3 regions of the Carboxylicivirga taeanensis genome follow, and region 2 is predicted to be linked to each of the others. Evidence: riboswitches for the same ligand, from Rfam matches in the RefSeq annotation. Region 2 holds a riboswitch; each other region holds the start of a gene.
What was found. Region 2 has a riboswitch for cobalamin ahead of ACSX1H_RS08925 (ABC transporter substrate-binding protein). Riboswitches for the same ligand answer to the same signal wherever they lie in the genome.

Region 1 (4,243 bases), on a different contig from region 2:
TGAAACCATGTGTTTCCCATTTACATAGGTAAAATAGCCGTTGGTTATCTCATCGGTCACTTTATCATACAAGGAAATGGTTGTTTTTTCGCCGGAGTAACCACCATAGTTAATCACATAGCTAAACTCACTGACAGTTACCACTTTCTCAGTGGAATCTTTAACACCTCCATTGTCAACAATTAGTTTAACAGGGTACTTGCCACCAACCTGATAGGTGTGCTCGGGTGTTTCCTCTGTTGAAGTCTCCCCATCACCAAAGTGCCACTGGTAGCTGGTTGCTCCTGCCGAATAGTTGGTAAAAGTTACTGCTTCGCCAACCGAAACAGCATAAGAAGAAGCCTCAAACTGAGCCTTCACAACTGGTTGCGCGTCATCATCCTCACAAGAGGTAAAGAAAAAGACTGAAACCAGCATTACTGCTAAACAACTTAAAAGATTGCTTTTCATTTTTCTAATATTAAGGTTTTATTTTATTTGAAATTATACGTTATACTCACCCTGTAATTGGCCCGGGGCATTGGATACCCGTAGGACGACTGATAGTCCTTATTCGTAAGATTATTAAACGAACCGGCAATACGCAGAACGTTGTCGCGATTGATTTGGCAGCGATAAGCCAACTGAGCATTTAAAAGGACTAATTCCGGAAGCATTTTGTCGCCCTGCGAGATGTATTGTTCGTCAGTATAACTCGCATCAAGCCCGGCCATAATGTTTTTATAGGAGCCATTAACATACAGTACGCCCCTGTGCAACGGCACGTACTCCAGTTGCCGTCCGATGGCCATGTTTTCGCTATTGGAGTTATTGGCAGCCTTTCTAACCACCGGATTGTAGGTGTAATTCATTCCGCTATTAAGCCCGTATTGACCCAATATCCAGTTCCAGTCGGTACTGATTTCGAGGCCTTTGCTTTGCACGCGCTGCACATTTTGAGCTTCCCATCCCCCATTATTTACCCATAGTAGCCAGTTGTCCACATCTAAATAAAACGCATTGAGTTTGAGATGTCCAACAAGCTGTTCGCTGGCATAGCTCAGTTTTGTCCCCAGCTCGTAATTCATCCCTTTTTCTGGCTTCAGGTCTGGATTCCCACCTGGTATCCAATAGCGATCATTAAAGGTGGGCACCCGATAGCTGCGCGACACATTTCCTGTAAAACTCCACACATACGAATCGCCCGAAACAGCATTGAAAGAGAAGCCCAAAGCTGGTGTTAAGGGCACCGAATAGTTGGTTACAAAAGCTTGTCGAATGTTGATCGTTAAGGTTAACTTATTAAAGAAACTATGGAAATAGGAAAGATACAGATCTGTCCAGTTTTCATGACTCAGGTCCGTATCATAAGCATACACATCCGGATAAATGGATTTCAGGCTCACGCCTGTTTTAATGCCATTGTTGATGCCCAGCTTATAATCGGCCTCAGCTTTTCCTAAAACACGCTGGGTTGCAATGTTATCTGTTGACTGGTTGTGAACCGAATTATCGTATACATAGCCTGCTCCAACCAACCATGAAACCCGCTGCTGTTTACTGGTATACTCCGACCATAAGCGCACATGCTCATCCATCAATGTTTCGCGAACATTGGGCTGAAGGGCATTTGTTTGCATATTCTGCTGAATCTCGTGCCAGTCGTGCTCAAACCAGGCCTTAAACGTTAAAGCGCTTCTTTCATTAAACCGGTAGTTAAACTCCTGGATAACTCCCTTGTTATCGATGCTGGCATTTTGTTGAACATCCTCCCCAAAATCGCCTTTCTTGTCATAATCATAGGTCGTGTTATAGAAAGGGAAATCGTTGGCTTTAGCATAATAGAAAGCTCGTGTAACACCTTCCCACTTACCATTACCATAAAAGAGTTTTGTTCCGTACAACTGTTCTCCAAAGGAGCCATTGGCCACACGCAGCTCCGCTTTCAGGCCATCCACCCAATAGTTGTTCATCCCTAAATGAATAGCGCCCCCAATACTTCCTGAACCATTTACAACAGAAGCACTGCCATACTGCAAGCCAATTTCGTCGAACAGATACATGGGTACATTGCTCACATTGGAATGCCCCAGTGTTAAAGAATTGATATTGATACCACCAAAATTAATACTGGTGTGGTCGGGTGAGGTCCCTCTCAGGCGAATAGTTGATAAGGAACCCGCCATGCCTTTAACTGCCACGGGTGTGTATCGCAACAGCAACTGCTCCAGGCTTCCATCTTGCATCGCCAGAAATTGCGCCTGTTTTACTTTTTCAATTTTAGAGCCGGCCTGAAAACGGCTGATACTATGCCCCGTTACCACCACCTCTTCGACTCTCACTGAATCACGCACCACATCATCGCCCAAAACTGGCAACGACGCCACCAAAAACACCACTAACAGTTTACACCTCATCTTTTTCCAGGTTAATTAAACTGTTCTGACAATACGGATATTGAATACACAAAGAATGTATCGTTCTGCATTTATTCCGAATGACATGAACAATTGAATACTCTTTGGCAGGTCTTCTGACTTATTCCACCGCAACCGCCTTCCCGTTCCCCGAACAGTGGCTTTGTTGATTACGGCTTTATTCCGGCCTGATGCCGGAAGGAACTTACAGCAGCGGATACTGTTGCCGACTCTCACGGCATTCCCTCTTCATCACGTGGCACTGATGATGCCTTGTGAACCAAATCGGTGCAAAAGTAATGGAAAAGTAAATCAGAAAAAATCTTTTTCCGACTTTTTTATCTGAAATAGTGCATTCGTCTGGCTGACAATTAATGACAACATTTTACCTCCGTGGTGTCCTCTTTAAATTCCGGACTGAGGTATGGGATGCCCAGGTTCATGCCACGAAGGATAAACAGCAATCCAAGCAGGATGATAAAGACGGGAATGGCTCGACGGAGTCGATGCAAGAAACGGCTTTTGATGATGTTGGCGAAATAGGCGACCGCAAACATTAAAGGCAAAGTGCCCAAACCAAAAAACACCATAAACAAAACGCTATTACTAAGGCTGCTGGAAGTGATGGCTCTGGAAATAGCCACATACACCAAACCACAAGGTAAAAAACCATTTAACACACCAATAACCAGCAGGTTACTTAGCCGCTTTCGGTTTAGCGAGTCGCCAATCTTCTTTTTCAGGGTGCTATAGATGGAGGTGGATACTTTACTGGTTGACTTTGGCAGCTTTATGACCCCCGGTAACACAACGGACAGTATCATAAGCACCCCGCAGGCAATGGACACCCACTGCTGCACACCTGACAGCTTCAGGCCGGCACCCAGTAGGCCAAAAATTAAACCGAGCAAGCCATAGGTAACCGCCCGGCCTATATTGTACAAAACAGCCCCGGTGGCTTTTTGAGCAACAGAACGCGTAGGTAAAGGTAAGGCCAACGCGAGCGGGCCGCACATGCCTACGCAATGCAAGCTCCCCAGGAAACCAAAAATAAATCCTTCTAATATGTACATGGCGAATTAATCTACAAAAATAGCCTGTTTGGTGAGATAAGGTTGCCCATTGGCCTGCCATTCAATAATTAGCTCATACTTACCACCTCTCAAAGCATCTTTTGTTATCCTCATCTGATAGGCTGCATTCAGTTTAATCTCTTGCTCTATATCCAAATCTTTATCTGATGGCCTGTATAAGTGCACCAGTCCGCTGATGGCATTTGCATCAGCAATATCATCAGGAAACTGAATCAACAAGGATTCGCCCAATGACACCTCTACTTTTTTGCTTAGCGCATGATAGTTTTTAAGTTTTTCAATCTGATCATCGTACTTCAGCTCTTTAGGATAGTAATCTTCAGTTACCATGTCTATGCGCTCGTTGGTTACAATAAATACGAGGCTTACAAATCCTAAAACAGCAGTTGCGATTACTACTACAATGCCATGTCCCCAATTAAATTTCATCGGTATGTGTTTTTGTTAGGTTACTTAGTCGTTTAGGGGCCTACAAAAGTGGTGTGAATGGTTTCAATCAACTCCTCCCCGTTGTAGATACCCAGTACAACAGGGGTGTTGCTGCCGCTCATTTGCTCTTTAGTTAGTTTCACCAAAAAAGCTCCCTGTATCTTTTCCTGCTTCTTCACCGTCATGCTGCTCCCTGCTAACTCCACCTTTCCTTCAGGAGACACCAGTTTGATGCTAAGATGCCCTTCATTATCTGTTTTATTGATGATCTTATAATTATAAATATTGGAATACGTGTTTTCATCCAGTTTTTGATACAAAGAC
Region 2 (4,243 bases):
CCGGCCGATGCTGCCTATGAGGATTTAACCGTGTTTTACAAGCGTGTTTTGTTTTCAAACGGCTTGCATCACCATTACAGTACCACAAAGCTAAAGCCTTCGTTCACCGCTCAAAAGCTCAAAGCCTGGATACAAAACCTTTCTGAGGAGCAGCTAAAGCAGCTGAATTGTAACTCCTGCGAGGCCCTTTTTGAGCGTATGGAAATGCTGCTTTTTAATGAGCAGTACATGGCTAAGCGGGTCTGTCAGGACGAACATCAGGACATTGTAGTTGCTTCGGCCAATAATTTCTATAAAGAGGTCACTCAGAAAGAGGCAGAGCAGTTTTACAGCCAACAGATTGATAAGGAAGATAAGCAGCCTGTTTCATACGGACTCAATTCGCGTTTAGTAAAGCAGGATGGTGAGCTTAAAGAGGAAAAATGGTGCATTGGAGGTATGTACTCACAAGCCTTGCAGCAAATTGTGTATTGGTTGCAACAGGCCGCCGGGGTATGTGAAAATGCGCAACAAAAAATAGTCATTCATCACCTGTGCGAATATTATCAATCAGGCGATCTTAGCATGTTTGATGCCTATAGCATTGAATGGCTAAAGGAGCAGGAGGGACAAGTTGACTTCATCAACGGGTTTATAGAAGTGTATGGTGACCCTTTGGGCTTTAAAGCAACCTGGGAGAGTCTGGTTAATATTATTGATCAACCTGAAACCGATAAGGCATCGGTTATCAGTGCTAATGCGCAGTGGTTCGAAGATCATTCGCCAGTAATGGAAGAACATCGCAAAGCGAAAGTTACTGGTGTAAGCATGAAGGTCATAAACGCCATTATGTTGGGAGGCGATTGCTACCCGGCTTCGCCACTCGGCATTAACCTGCCAAATGCGGAATGGATGAGGGAAGTTCATGGATCAAAGTCTGTGTCCTTAAACAACATCAGTGAGGCCTATGAGATGGCTTCATTAACATCAGGTGTAATTGAAGAGTTTGCCTGCACCCCTGAGGAGCTGAGTTTGCATAAAAAGTATGGAGCGCTGGCCGATCACCTCCATACGCATCTGCACGAATGTGTGGGCCATGGCTCGGGCAGGCTGGAGCAGGGTGTTCGCTCCGATGATTTAAAGGCTTACAGTTCGGTAATTGAAGAAGCCAGAGCCGATTTATTTGGTCTTTACTTTATGGCGGATCCTAAAATGCTGGAACTTAATTTAGTGCCGCACATGGATGTGGCTAAAGCGCAGTACAATTCTTACATACGGAATGGTTTAATGGTTCAGCTGGCCCGAATTAGTGAAGGCGCCAATATTGAGCAAACCCACATGCGCAACCGCCAGTTAATTGCCAGCTGGGTTTTCGAACAAGGAAGTGCCAGCGGTGTGATAGAGAAGGTTACCCGCGAAAATAAAACCTATTACAAAATTAACGACTACGAGCAGTTGCGTCAGTTATTTGGAGCCTTACTCAAGGAGGTGCAGCGCATCAAATCGCAGGGCGATTATGAGGCCGCTCGCCAACTGGTCGAAAGCTATGGCGTTAAGGTGAACCCCGACATCCATCAGGAAGTCCTTGTGCGTTATGGGCAACTTAATGTAGCTCCATATGCCGGTTTTATCAACCCAAAGCTGGAGCCGGTTACGGATGCCTCCGGGCAAATAGTGGATGTAAAGGTATCCTATAAAGAGGGTTTTATTGAGCAGATGTTGAGGTATAACCGGGAATATAGCACAATTCAGGCTTAACAAAGCTCTGCCGAGTGAAGCAGCTTTGAGAGTATTTAACATCCAAAGCTTAACACTTGTCGGCATAAAACATTACTTTTGCAGTATAATACAGAAAGGGAATCAGGTTAAACGCCTGAGCTGTTCCCGCAGCCGTAGTCTGTGCCTGTTGCAGGAACTTTGTTTCGATAACCACTGTTCATTAGAATCGGGAAGGGGAGACAAAGAAAGAGAGCCGGAAAACCTGTCTGATTATGCATTTTATTCATAGATCTTTCGGAGAAAAAGAGATGATTAGACTTATAACTTCATTCGTATTTGCAAGTGTTTTACTGATGGCGTGTCAAAACCGGCCATCAAACCGTAGCAATCAATCTTCAAATGTACAGCCCGACAGTACTTATACACCCAGGCACGCCAAGGGCTTTACTATTAATTATTTCGATGGTTATTCGCAAATAGTTATGAATGATCCATGGGGGGATAGCAGCAAGTCTGAAACGCTTGTTCTGGTTTCTGATACCACAAAGCTGGAGGCAGTGAAAAAGGCGAACGATCTGGTACTGGTGCAGCCGGTTAATAAATGGATCGCCTTGTCGTCAACCATGGTGAATTATGCCAATAGCCTCGAAATGAAGCAGACGATCAAAGGGGTGGCGGAGCCTCAGTACATTGCCGATGCCTATATTCAACAAGGCATTGCCGAAGGTACTATTAAGGACGTAGGCCTGGCTGTGGCGCCCGATGTGGAGGTGATGGTGAATATGGAACCTGACTTTATGATGGTTTCCCCGTTTAAGGACAATCACTTTAATGCTGTCAAAGCTGCAGGAGTTCCGGTAATTACCAATGCCGATTACCTCGAACACACACCATTGGGCCGTGCCGAGTGGCTGGTTTTTGTGGGAGAACTCTTGGGTAAGGGCAATAAAGCCAAGCGCTTGTTTGCTGATATAGAAACAGCTTATCTGGATGTGAAAGAAAAAGTGGCGCAGCTAAATGAAAAGCCATCCATCTTTACAGGTCATATTTATCAGGGCATATGGCACACGCCAGCGGGAGAGAGTTACATGGCTAACTTTTTCAAGGATGCGGGCTGTAACTATATCTATCGTGAAACAAAGGGGACCGGCTCTTTATCTCTCGACTATGAAACCATTATCGAGAAAGCCGAAGATACTGATTACTGGGTATTGATTATTAACCATCCCACCGATGTAACTTACACCGAGATAGCCCGAATTGACAACCGCTATACAGATTTTTCGGCTTATAAAAACAAAAAAATAATAGTAACCAATTCCTCACAATCTCAGTACTTTGAGAAAGGATTATTGCAACCGCACATCGTCCTTAAGGACTTGGTACACGCTGTTCATCCTGCATTTTCACCAAAGTATCAGCCGGCCTATTTTCAATTGATAAGTAAAGAATAATTATGGAAGAGCAACGAATAAAGTGGTTTTTGGGATTTGCATTGTTGGTTATTTCGTTGGTGCTATTCTTTTTAATAAACATTGGTTTTGGTTCCGTATCTATTCCGCTCGAAGATATTGTGCGCATTATACTGGGGGAAGAGGCCTCTCGTACGGCCTACGCATCCATCATCCTGAAATCGCGTTTACCACAAACCATAACCGCCATTTTAGCAGGAGCCGGATTGGCGGTGGGAGGCTTACAGATGCAAACCCTGTTTCGAAACCCCTTGGCCGGACCATCTATTCTGGGCATCAGCAGTGGTGCAGGACTTGGTGTAGCGCTGGTGGTATTGTTTGCAGGAAATATTTTGGGAGTCACCATTAGCGGTTATGGTTTGTTTGGACACCTGACCGTGGTAGGAGCTGCTTTCTTAGGGGCCTTTCTAATTCTTTTGCTCATCGTATTTTTTGCCCGTGCCTTGCGCGATAATACCATTCTGCTTATTGTTGGCATTATGGTAGGCTATGCCGCTTCGGCCATCATTGGCGTGATGAAATTTTACAGCCCCAAAGAGGATGTACATGCTTACGTTATCTGGGGCTTAGGCAGTTTTGCCAATGTGAGCTGGGAGCATTTATTAATTCTTATTCCGGTGGTCATTTTTGGCTTAGTAATGAGCCTTCTGCTCGTTAAACCACTAAATGTTCTGTTGTTAGGCGAGAACTATGCGGAGAATTTGGGCATTAACATCAAGAATACCCGTTTAGCTATTTTGTTGTGCACCGGCTTATTAACCGCAGCCATCACCGCGTTTTGCGGGCCCATTGCTTTTTTGGGGCTGGCTGTTCCGCATTTGACGAAAGGCCTGTTTCGCACCAGTGATCAAAAGGTGCTGCTGCCGGCAGTGATACTGGCTGGTGCTGTATTGGCACTGTTTTGTAACTTTATAGCCCGGCTACCCGGCTTTGACGGCGCCCTGCCAATTAATGTGGTGACGGGTCTTATCGGTGCCCCTATTGTGATATCAGTGATTATTAAACGACGAAAGATGAACGCCAATGGATAGTAATGTGCTTTTACAATCGCATGATTTAGCTGTTGGCTACAA
Region 3 (4,243 bases), 350 kb from region 2:
CAAAAAGAATTAAAGATAAGGACGCAATGCCAACAGCAATCATCAAATCAGTACTTTGGAGTGATTTAGTAATTGGTTTTGACTTGCTCAACTCATCATCCCTTACGTAGTTTAATGAGTGCATCGTCCATACAGCCATAGCACGGCTGAGCATGTGGCCAGCTATTAAAACCTGCACCATTTTTGACGGTGGAATCTCATTGAGTGTTGTAAATTTCAAAAGTAACGCCAGTAAAATCCCAATAGCTCCATAGGCACCCACCCTGGAATCCTTCATGATATCAAGGATTTTTCCTTTTGTCCAGCCACCACCAAAGGCATCGCATACATCAGCTAGGCCATCTTCATGGAACGCACCGGTAAGCAGTATCGAGGTAATCATCGACAACATAACGGCTACTGCTTGTGGCAGAATCAATGCCGATAGGTAGAATACTAATCCGCTAATTCCGCCAACCACCAGGCCCACCAGCGGCAGGTAGCGGTTGCACTTGTTTAAATTCTCTTGTGAAAATGCAACCTTAAACGGCACAGGTATGCGGGTGAAAAAGCCAAAGGCAGTGAGCAGCAGGCTGAGTTGTTGTTTCATGTATTTTGGTTTATTAGGAAATGCCAGGAATAAAAATATGCTATTAGCCAATAGCCATCAGCTAATAGCTTGATTTATTTACTCTTTATTACTGACACCGGCATCGTCGAAGCTACTCATTTCGTTCATAAAGTTAACTGCCGACTGAATAATTGGATACACCACAGCGGAACCGGTTCCTTCTCCCAGGCGCAAATCTAAATGAAGAATGGGCTCGGCTTTCAGATGTTCTAACATGAGTTTGTGTCCTTGTTCGTTTGATTTGTGCGCAAACAGGCAGTAATCTATTACTTTGGGGTTGATTGCGTGTGCCGCAATAAGCGCTGATGTAGCGATAAATCCATCTGAAATTACCAGCATATTAAGTTCAGCCGCCTTAAGGATAGCTCCGCAAATGGTAGCAATTTCATAGCCCCCAAATGTTGCTAATATTTCAATTGGGTCGGTAATAGCCTCGTGCAGAGTAAGAGCTTTGTCGATGACATTGGCTTTGTGCGCGATGCCTTCGGGGCTAAGTCCAGTGCCCGCTCCAGTTGCTTCGGTGGCTGAGTAGCCCGCATATTTACACAGAAGCGCGGTAGCAGCCGTAGTATTGCCTATTCCCATTTCTCCAAACCCTACAATATTGGTGCCTTCTTCATGGAGTTGTTGCATAAGCCTGGCTCCATTTTGCATGGCTAGGCTGCACTCGTCAATTGTCATTGCTGGCTCAACCGCAAAATTACGGGTGCCTTTTCGGACTTTGAGGTCTAGTAATTGATTGTTGGTATCGAAGTCGTAATTTACACCGGTGTCTGCCACTAATAGCTGGATATTATTTTGTTTGCAGAACACATTGATGGCTGCACCGCCGTTCAAAAAATTCATCACCATCTGAAAGGTTACTTCCTGAGGGTAAGGGCTTACCTGTTCTTGTGTAATGCCATGGTCCGCCGCACAAACTAGAATGGTGGGTTTTGAAAGTTGGGGACTGGTTGTTTGTTGCACTCTACATACCTTAAAGGCTATTTTTTCGAGCATGCCCAAAGCACCAACTGGCTTTGTTTTAAGATTGATTTTGCGTTGAATTTCTTCATCCTTGGCAGATGAAACTGACTTGATTTGTAGCTCCTGCATTGTTGAAATTTATTAGTTTAACAAGCTTCAGGAGGATCGATGAAAACATAGTCCACACATAAATGGCCATCTATTTCACTTTACCCCGAAGTATTTCATGTTAAGGCAGGTCTTCTGGCTTACCTCAGTTTTGTCGCCTTCCCATCCAATTAACTTGGATAGTGGTTATCAACAGAACCTGCTTTTAAAAAGCAAGAGGCTTACAGCTACGGGGATAGCTCCGGAATTTATAATCTTATAGCACCGGATTCCCATTTTAAGCATGAGCACCTTAACAATTGCAAAAGTATAAAATTATCACTCAGGAATATTGGAAAGTCGAGTTAATATCTTTTGCTGGGGTGTTATGGAGTGAGTCAGGTTGATACTTTTTATGCATTATTAGACTCATAATAAGGTACACTAGTTATTCATTGGAATAACAAATTTATTCACCTTCTTTTAAACCGAAGGTAAGGCTGGCCTAATGGCTGATCTTGTTTTTATAAATAGTTTACTAGAGTGCTAGTAAAGACCTTGTGACTTATGGTGGGACCTTTTGTAAAAATGAAATTGGATGGTTAGGGGTAAGGTCGTTCTCAGCTGTCTTTAAACTATAACCAATTTTACTATCTATGATGAAATTATTAACTGTTTTGATGTTGGGGCTCATTTCTTTTTGTGCAAAAGCACAAACTAACACATCGTGGCAATTTGACGCTGAAGCAGGCATCTATTCGTCACCTGTAATTCTTTTGGAAACTCTTTATTTTGGAGATAATGCCAATTACTTATATGCGCTCAATAAGCAGACAGGGCAGCTCAATTGGAAAATTAAATTAGCTGGCAGTATTAAATCAAAACTCTGTGTATATAACAATTGGCTTATTGTATATGATGGTAGTGGCACAGTTTCGGCTATTCATAGCCAGACAGGACGCCGTATCTGGACGTTTTCGACAGAAGGAGAGAGCTGTGTTGACCAATGGGATTATTACAACTCATCGCCTGTGGTAGTCAATCATATGGTGTATGTTGGCAGTGGCGATAATCATGTTTATGCCATTGATGCTGTCAGCGGCCAATTAAAATGGAAATATAAAACAGGTGGTGTTGTGCACGCATCACCTGTTGTGCACGATAATAAAGTGCTGATTGGGAGTTTTGATGGTTATTTTTATGCTTTAGACGCCGTTAGCGGGAGTTTGGTTTGGCGGTTTAAGACTGTAGGTGACAGATATTTCCCCAACGGAGCTATTCAAAAAGCCGCTTGTATCTATCGCGATAAAGTAATTTTTGGTAGTCGGGATTTTAATATTTATGCGTTGGACATTGAAACAGGACGTGGCCATTGGAACTATAAAGAACGAGGGAGCTGGATCATTGCAACGCCCTTAGTCGTAAATGACCGATTGTATTTTGGTACCTCTGATACGCATCGTTTTTATTGTTTTCAGGCTAATAGTGGAGAGATTTTATGGGAAAAGGCTTTGAATATGCGCGTGTATTCAACAGCACTAGCAAAGAATGAGCGGATATATTTCGGTTGTTTCAATGGTAAAGTTTATGGTTTGTCAGCTGAGTCGGGGCAGAAGGTGTTTGAATTTCAAACAAAAGCCAGTTTGCAAAACTATGCATCTCTTTTTAAGTCGGAGACACAATTTGCAGATGGCGTTGAGCTGTATGGTGACGATGGAGAAGAGATTGAAAAGCAGTTATTGAACCTGGGTGCTTTTTTATCGACTCCTCTTATTGATAATGGAATGCTGTATATTGGTGATGCCAATGGTCATTTTTATGGCATTGAGTTAAAGGATTATTGAACTATTTTATAAACTGTACCAAGGCAAACCACTTTTGGTCGTCGTAAAAGATACGATTAATGGGCAGTTTACTTTGAGCCGATAAGTTTTCGATCATTTCAAGCGAATACTTAAAAGAATTCTCAGTGTGAATGCTTTCACCTTTGCTTAACTCAATGCACTCTTTTAAATATGGAGAGGTGATTATTATTTCGTCCTGGGCAATCAGATGCATCTCAACGCGACTTTTTGCAGCATTAAAGAAAGCCTTGTGTTCAAAATCGGCGGGTTGAATATTGGAGTTCAGCAAGGCATTGCAGGCACGTAAGATGTTTTTATTAAAAGCTTCTGTTATGCGTTGGCTATCGTTGTACGCAAGTTCGAGAATAGCAGAATCCTTAACCAGGTCGAGACCTAATATCAGTTGGTCGCCCGGATTCATTATCTGCTGCAGGTTTTTCAACAGCGCCTCGGCCTTGTGAAGTTCAAAATTGCCAACGGTGCTGCCAAAGAAGCAGATAATTCGTGGGCGTTCATTTGGCAGTGTATTTAGCCAGGTAAAATCAGTAGCGATGCCCTGAACTTTTATGTTTGGGAATGCATCATTTAAGGTATTTTTTGATTGGCGAATAGAGGAGTCGCTCACATCAATTGGGAAATAGTGAATGTGGCTATGCCTCTCTTGAGGAATGGTCTCCAGCACTAATGAAATTTTGGAGCTGTCGCCACTTCCAAGCTCAATTATGTTTACATGACT

Region 1: it holds a riboswitch for cobalamin, as region 2 does, so the genes downstream of both, ACSX1H_RS17115 (TonB-dependent receptor plug domain-containing protein) here and ACSX1H_RS08925 (ABC transporter substrate-binding protein) in region 2, are expected to answer to the same signal.
Region 3: it holds a riboswitch for cobalamin, as region 2 does, so the genes downstream of both, cobT (nicotinate-nucleotide--dimethylbenzimidazole phosphoribosyltransferase) here and ACSX1H_RS08925 (ABC transporter substrate-binding protein) in region 2, are expected to answer to the same signal.

Annotation. Positions count from the first base shown of each region.
Region 1 covers NZ_JBPUSJ010000016.1:25,161-29,403, reverse strand. Annotated here, with positions in the region: gene ACSX1H_RS17120 (PKD domain-containing protein) at 1-450, opposite strand, end outside; gene ACSX1H_RS17115 (TonB-dependent receptor plug domain-containing protein) at 474-2,396, opposite strand; cobalamin riboswitch at 2,486-2,696, opposite strand; gene ACSX1H_RS17110 (sulfite exporter TauE/SafE family protein) at 2,768-3,469, opposite strand; gene ACSX1H_RS17105 (FixH family protein) at 3,476-3,919, opposite strand; gene ccoG (cytochrome c oxidase accessory protein CcoG) at 3,952-4,243, opposite strand, start outside.
Region 2 covers NZ_JBPUSJ010000004.1:445,447-449,689, forward strand. Annotated here, with positions in the region: gene ACSX1H_RS08920 (dipeptidyl-peptidase 3 family protein) at 1-1,737, shown strand, start outside; cobalamin riboswitch at 1,788-1,982, shown strand; gene ACSX1H_RS08925 (ABC transporter substrate-binding protein) at 2,007-3,152, shown strand; gene ACSX1H_RS08930 (iron chelate uptake ABC transporter family permease subunit) at 3,155-4,201, shown strand; gene ACSX1H_RS08935 (ABC transporter ATP-binding protein) at 4,194-4,243, shown strand, end outside.
Region 3 covers NZ_JBPUSJ010000004.1:91,012-95,254, forward strand. Annotated here, with positions in the region: gene ACSX1H_RS07700 (adenosylcobinamide-GDP ribazoletransferase) at 1-589, opposite strand, end outside; gene cobT (nicotinate-nucleotide--dimethylbenzimidazole phosphoribosyltransferase) at 668-1,705, opposite strand; cobalamin riboswitch at 1,793-1,994, opposite strand; gene ACSX1H_RS07710 (beta-alanine-activating enzyme beta-propeller domain-containing protein) at 2,320-3,507, shown strand; gene egtD (L-histidine N(alpha)-methyltransferase) at 3,509-4,243, opposite strand, start outside.